DNA from 2 places in the Massilia sp. MP_M2 genome. Region 2 is predicted to be linked to the other one. Evidence: predicted binding sites of a transcription regulator. Region 2 holds the regulator's gene; the other holds the start of a gene.
The links. Region 2 encodes LexA, which represses DNA repair genes until DNA is damaged. Its sites were predicted from a motif close to ACTGTATNNNNATACAGT; they were not measured.

Region 1 (3,391 bases), on a different contig from region 2:
ACTGTCGCCGCCTGGCCCGCCTTCGCTTTTCCCATGCCAGCCTTTGCCGCCGCAGATCCTGCAGCTGCACTGCCACGCTGACGACTCGATACGCCAGAACGGCCGCCACCGCCACCCGACGATGAGCGCAGCGCCTGCTTGATCTTGTTGAACGCAGTAGCGATCTGGCGATTCTCCAGACTCCCACGCGCCGGCATTTTAAGAGCTAAACGAATATCGTCCGAATCGCCGTTGCCAGTGTTTTTTTGGGCTTTCGCCATAGGAAGAATTGACTTGTAGGTATAGCATGAATTATACTCCAAAGATTGCCATAAGCCAATAAAATCAATGGCTTTTGCAACATTCAAGCCACATGTGGTACATAGTTGTCTAACTAGAATTCACCGCGACACCAGAGAGATTAGTCACTTTGAGTAATACGGACAAAAGGAGGCTGCAGGCATGATTATTTCGGACAAGAAAAGCAACGAGCTTCAGGAGAAGCTGAAGGCCAGAACGGCAGCGGCCGACATTCGCCGGTACGCGCCTGCGCAAATGGCGTTTTGGCCAGAAGAACGTCGAGCTATTGCGAACGAGCTGGCCAGATCCGCGATTTTTCACTGCGGCAACAACCGCAAGCCCCGCGCCATGTACGACAACGCGGCCCTGTTCATGCTTGGAAGCGGGGCCATGACCTATACCGGCGAGGAATTGCGTGGGAAGGATGAAGATCTGTTTATGACTTTGGCGCACTGCGCACGCGAGCTGCCGTCAGGCGACCTGGTTGTAAAAGTCACCAGTAGCCAGATCTGCAAGCTCAACAAGTGGCAGCAAGACCAGCGTTACTACGACGAGATTTTCCGCTCGATCCAGCGCATGAAGGGCGGCGTCATCACTGTGTTCTCAAAACGGTTAACGAAAGCAATCAAGTGTCAAAAGGCGCTAGAGAAGGGTGCCCCGCCTGAAGAACTCGCTCGCTTATATGACGAACTAGCCGAGTTTGAGAGGCGCGAAGCCCTAGACCTGGGCCTGGCAGACGACGATGACGACATTACCGGCATGATGATTTCACTTATCAGCGGCAACCCGGTCTTTACTGGCGCCAAAGACGTCAAGGACGGCATCCCCAAAGGGAACCTAACCTGGGAGATCCCGATGGACAAGAACATGGTGGCCTTGTTCGCAAAACCATACCTGACACATGTTGACTTTGAAGATCGGTTGAGCTTGTCCGCAACTGGTAAGCGACTGCAAGCATACTTTCTCAGCCACAAGAATCCGCATCCGGTCAAACTCTCAAGTCTGGCAAAGATGCTGAACCTGAACTATGCCGACCCTGCAGCTCTCAAGTACAACCTCAACACAGAATTTGAAAACTTAAAGAAGCTTCGCCTCATCGACTTCAGCTACGAAAAAACCGCCGACAACAAAGAATGGAAGGTTCTTGTGACTAGAAAGTCTAAGAACCCGATAGAACCGGCACCGACGCAGTAAGTTTGCTCAATTCGACTAATCTGATACTCAAATCGACTAATTTCATAGCTAAGATTCACTCAAATCGACTAATGCCGAACTCACAGCAGATGAAGATTAGTCGAATTGAGTAATGGGATTACTCAAATTGACTAATATCGGAAATTGTATTATGCCAATAAAATCAATGACTTAGGAGAGTTATCCACTGATCTTAACTGTTCTTTAACTACTTATAACGGTAAATACATTTTCCAACCCCATGCAAATTCAGTAAATACAGAAAAAAAAAGTAGTTAATGTATTACTTTAAAGTAACTTTTTTGCATTAAATTGCCTTACAGACACTTTTGCTCAACTATGAAGATATTTAAGTCATTGATTTACAAGGTTTATTAGTCGAATTGAGCAAATTACGACAGTTCAGGCTTATATCCGCCAGGTTATACCTTGGACTGCATCAAAGTAATTAGTCGATTTGAGTGCTAGGGAAAGCGCTACGCGCAAAGCGATCACGCCAGGAGAGAAGGGCGCAGCTTCAAGCTCTACCTGGTTAAACGCTTGATCGAATAGTTCTCGGCTTGAGCTAGGCTATAGATCAGCTATACTGTATGGGCATACAGTATAGGTAATTACATGACAAACCTTGCAGATCTGCAAGACCTCTCGGAGCTTCATCCGTCCCTTTGGCGTGCTTCTCAAATCGCACGATCGACAATCCGTTGCTTGGACACTGGCCACGCTGCGTTGAATCACCAACTTTCGGGCGGCGGGTGGCCGACAGGCACTCTCGTTGAGCTGATGGTGCAGAATCCGGGTATTGGCGAATTCCGCTTACTAGCACCCGCGCTCGTCTCGGTTGCTCACCGACAAATTGTCCTGATAGAACCGCCACACCCACCACATACGATTGCTCTGGCCAACTTGGGACTCAAACCGAGTGATGTTCTATGGATCAAAAGCAAAGTCACAAGCGATGCGCTATGGGCTGCAGAGCAGACGTTGCGCAGCGGAAATTTTGGAGCGGTCTTGTTTTGGACCAACCATGTGCGGCCGGAGAGCTTACGGCGCTTAAATTTGGCTGCGCAGGCCGGAGAAGCGCTTTTCGTTATCCTGCGGCCCTTAGCGGCTGCTCAAGATGCATCCCCGGCACCTTTGCGCCTTGGTTTGCGCCCAGCTGCAAACGGTATCGACATTGAGTTTATAAAACGTCGCGGACCATCCAGGGATGAACCCTTATTTTTGCCACTCAGTGTTCCCCATGTGCAGACTAGACCACGCATCTTGCCATTGCGCATTCCAGTGCCGGCGCCTGGCCCGATCCCTGTAGAAGCTCACCACACTGTCATAGTTTCCTAGACGTCCGATCGTCGTCGTACCCGCTGAAACGCATGCTTGCATCAATGTTTTAATCGTCAGCAAGGCCATCAGGCGGCCCGCCACGGCGCGATCGGCGTGGTAGACGTACCTGCTTTCCTCCAGGGCGAAAAAAAACGCCCAAAAGGGCGTTAAAACTGTTCCATCGGTTTTTGGTTAAGAACCGCCGGCTTCTCTGTTTTTTTCGATCATCCGAACGAGCTTGGCCTTTGTTGACTTGTCGAGCTGGGGCAGCAGCTGCAGGAAGTCGCGGCCGGCCTCCATCTGCCTAGTTGTCTGTTCGTCAGCTATAGCTTGACTACTGCGAGAGCCGGCAAACCCGCCTATCAGCATTCCGGCTACAGCAGCCGCGATCGCCACTAGCGCAAGGGTCTTTCGTCTGTCCTTGCCTGGATGCACCTGGCCACCTGTTATCACCGATGATGCACCTTTTCGCATTTCCGCCAGAAGTACCTGGGCAACCTGGTCAAAATGTGTTTGCATTTTGACCGCATCGCTACTGGCTACAACATGGTTAAGCTCCGAAACTGCTTTACCTACCGCTACATGAATACTATCGGCG
Region 2 (3,391 bases):
CGATGACCTGGTTGAAGACTTCCGCCAGGCGCTGGACGCGTAAGTACGGCGTACCGCCCGGCGTTACCGCGCGGCGTATCGCGCGGCGTTACCGCGCGGCGTTACCGCGTGGCGTTACCGCGTGGCGTTACCGCGTGGCGTTACCGCGTGGCGTAAAGCCATGCAAAGAAGGCCGGCGCGATGCCGGCCTTGTCATTTTTACGGTTGAGTTTGGCTGTAAAAGGGGGCTATGATGCGCCATCGTCAGCTTGTCATTTTCTTCGGATGCCCATGAAACGTTTCCTGCTCTGCCTGTCCCTGTACCTGCCCCTGAGCATCGCCAGCACTGCCTATGCGGGCGAGCTGGAAGACGCCAATGCGCTGTTCGAAAAGAAGGATTACGCGGGCGCGCTCAAGCTCTACACCAAGCTGGCCAATGCCGGCAATCCACAAGCGCAGCAGCAGCTGGGCCAGATGTACTGGTATGGCGAAGCGGGCGCCGTCGACGAGGCGGCGGCCAAGGCATTGTTCGAAAAGTCGGCGGCCAAGGGCAACAAGGTCGCGGCCGAATCGCTGGTCGTGATGGAACAGCGCGTGACCAAGCGCGCCGAGATCGATTACTGGATCAAGGGCTACGATGGCGCCGAGCTGCAGTCGGGCGAATACCGTTGCCCGTCGCCGCGCATTCCAGCCGTGTCGAAAGTCAACGACGAGATCGATCGCGTCAACAAGCTGGTGACGGGCTGGCAGGATTGCTATAACAAGATGGTAACGAACCTGAACGCGCAGTCGCCATTGACCAAGAAGATTCCGGCCGATATCGCCAAGCTGATGAACAAGCAGGAAACAGAGGCATCGGCAGCCTACCTGGAGCAGGTGCGGCAGAATATCGCGGAAGGCGCGAAGGTCAATTCAAAGATGATCCTGGCCGATTTTGCCGCGTGGCGCAGTGCGACCGAGGCCTTTGTCAGCCAGCACAATGCGGTCGTGAAGAAGGCGTCGAAGTAGGCAGGGCAGGACGGGCGCCGGCAGGGAGAGGCCGGCGCCTTTGCATCAGTTCCAGCTACGCATCAGACCAACAGCCAGGCCTTCGAGTGCAAACTCTTCGTCTGGCGAGACGGCAATGATGTTGAAGTCGGGGTTTTCTGGCAGCAGCTCGACCAGATCACCCGTCTTGCGATAGCGCTTGACCGTGACTTCGTCGCCCAGGCGCGCGACGACGATCTGGCCATTCTTGGCGCTGTCGATTTTCTTGACCGCCAAAAAGTCGCCATCCATGATGCCGGCGTCGCGCATCGACCAGCCCTTGACCTTCAGCAGAAAATCGGGCCGCGCTGCGAACATCGCGGCGTCGACGTTGTAAGTGGCTTCGACGTGCTCCTGCGCCAGGATCGGATTGCCCGCCGCGACGCGCCCGACCAGCGGCAGCGACATGAACGACGGTGGCGGCATCGGAATCGCCTCGACGCTCGCGCCGATCAGGCGAATGCCACGCGACGTGCCCGGCGAAATTTCGATGGCGCCCTTGCGCGCCAGCGCTTGCAGATGTTCTTCAGCCGCATTGGCCGAGCGGAAACCAAGTTCGGAAGCGATTTCAGCCCGGGTCGGGGGGAAACCGGTGTTCTCGATCGCTTCCTTGATCAGGTTCAGGATCTGTTCTTGCCGTGCAGTGAGCTTTAGCATAAATGTGTTACAGCAACCGGTTATGTGTGTAACCTGTATTTTTGTACAGTATTCTGCCGCGCGCAAGGGGAAACGCAAAAAATATCGCGAAAATCCCGATTCAGGGTCCAAACATGCGCCAAAACCCCGGAATTGTCGAGTCAGATCTGTCGCAAGACGGGCTGAACGTGCCTGCAATGCGTCATTGGGCTTTCCAAGCCACCGAGATCCGGGTTATAATTGCCGGCTTTCCCTTCCCACACTCGTCTTGACGCCGAGGTGGGCATTTGTTAAACGTCCTCAAGGAGTAATGCATGCGTCATTATGAAATCGTGTTTATCGTCCATCCGGACCAGAGCGAACAAGTCCCGGCGATGATCGAGCGTTACAAGACCACGGTGACCAGCCGCGGCGGTAACATCCATCGCGTTGAAGACTGGGGCCGCCGCCAGATGGCATACCAGATCCAGAAGCTGCCAAAAGCACACTACATCTGCCTGAACATCGAATGCGACAACGAGACCCTGGTCGAGCTGGAAACTGCATTCAAGTTCAATGATGCGGTTCTGCGTCACCTGACCGTCAAGCTGAAAAAAGCTGAAACCGCACCGTCGCCGATGATGAAATCGGTGCAGCGCGAAGACGCAGCCAAGAGCCACCGTGCCGAAGCCGCTGCGCCTGCAGCCGCTCCAGCCGCTGCGCCAGCGCCTGCTGCTGCTTAAGTTTTTCCCAGTTATTCGTAGTAACCAGTAATACCGGGTGCACAGCGCAAACCACCTCCAGCTCATGGCGACCATCGCCGAGCGCGACGTACTGCGTTACACCCCGGCCGGTGTGCCAATCGTTTCAGCCGTCCTGATGCACGAATCGCAGCAGGAAGAGGCCGGAGTCGAAAGGTCGGTCGCGTTCGAAGTCCCCGCGTTCGCCGCGGGCGAGATTTCGGGCAGGTTTGCCAGCGCCGAACTTGGCGCCAGCTACAGGTTCAACGGATTTCTTGCACGGAAAAATCGCAACAGCAAAGCCCTGGTGTTTCACATCATTGATTTCAGTGCCGCTTAACCCGGCAATTTAGATACAGGAGCCTCAAATGGCATTCGGTAAAAAGTTCGACAAAAACAAAGCGAAACTCAAAGAGAAGCGCAAACAGCAAAACCCGCTGTTCAAGCGCAAGAAATTCTGCCGCTTCACCGCCGCTGGCGTTGAGCAGGTGGACTACAAGGACGTCGACACCCTGAAGGACTTCGTCCAGGAAAACGGCAAGATCATGCCAGCACGTCTGACCGGCACCAAGGCGCACTATCAGCGTCAGGTCGACACCGCGATCAAGCGCGCACGCTACCTTGCGCTGCTGCCGTACACCGACCTGCACCACGGTTAATCGTCGGTCACGACAGTCAGACATCTGGAGATCACTATGCAAATCATTCTGTTGGAAAAAGTAGTCAACGTCGGCAACCTGGGCGACGTCGTCAAGGTCAAGGACGGTTACGCACGTAACTTCCTGATCCCACAAAAGATGGCCCGCCGCGCTACCGCCGGCGCCGTCGCCGAGTTCGAAGCCAAGCGCGCTGAACTGGAAAAAGCAGCAGCTGAAAAGCTGTCGGCTGCCCAGGCCGAAGGCGACAAGCTGAGCGGCATGACCGTCACCATCGGCCAGAAAGCCGGCGTTGATGGCCGTCTGTTCGGTTCGGTCACCAACTTCGACATCGCCGAAGCGCTGACCAAGCAAGGTTTCGCTGTCGAGAAGTCG

Region 1: a site for LexA is predicted at 2,059-2,076, ahead of imuA (translesion DNA synthesis-associated protein ImuA). Genes of this name have one in related genera too.

The regions. Positions count from the first base shown of each region.
Region 1 is NZ_JBCHJF010000016.1:7,517-10,907, forward strand. It holds gene RCH14_RS23365 (DUF3363 domain-containing protein) at 1-347, opposite strand, end outside; gene trfA (plasmid replication initiator TrfA) at 442-1,473, shown strand; gene imuA (translesion DNA synthesis-associated protein ImuA) at 2,089-2,811, shown strand; gene RCH14_RS23380 (hypothetical protein) at 2,986-3,391, opposite strand, start outside.
Region 2 is NZ_JBCHJF010000002.1:176,376-179,766, forward strand. It holds gene RCH14_RS05585 (cystathionine gamma-synthase family protein) at 1-43, shown strand, start outside; gene RCH14_RS05590 (sel1 repeat family protein) at 271-987, shown strand; gene lexA (transcriptional repressor LexA) at 1,033-1,662, opposite strand; gene rpsF (30S ribosomal protein S6) at 1,956-2,363, shown strand; gene priB (primosomal replication protein N) at 2,401-2,700, shown strand; gene rpsR (30S ribosomal protein S18) at 2,729-3,019, shown strand; gene rplI (50S ribosomal protein L9) at 3,056-3,391, shown strand, end outside.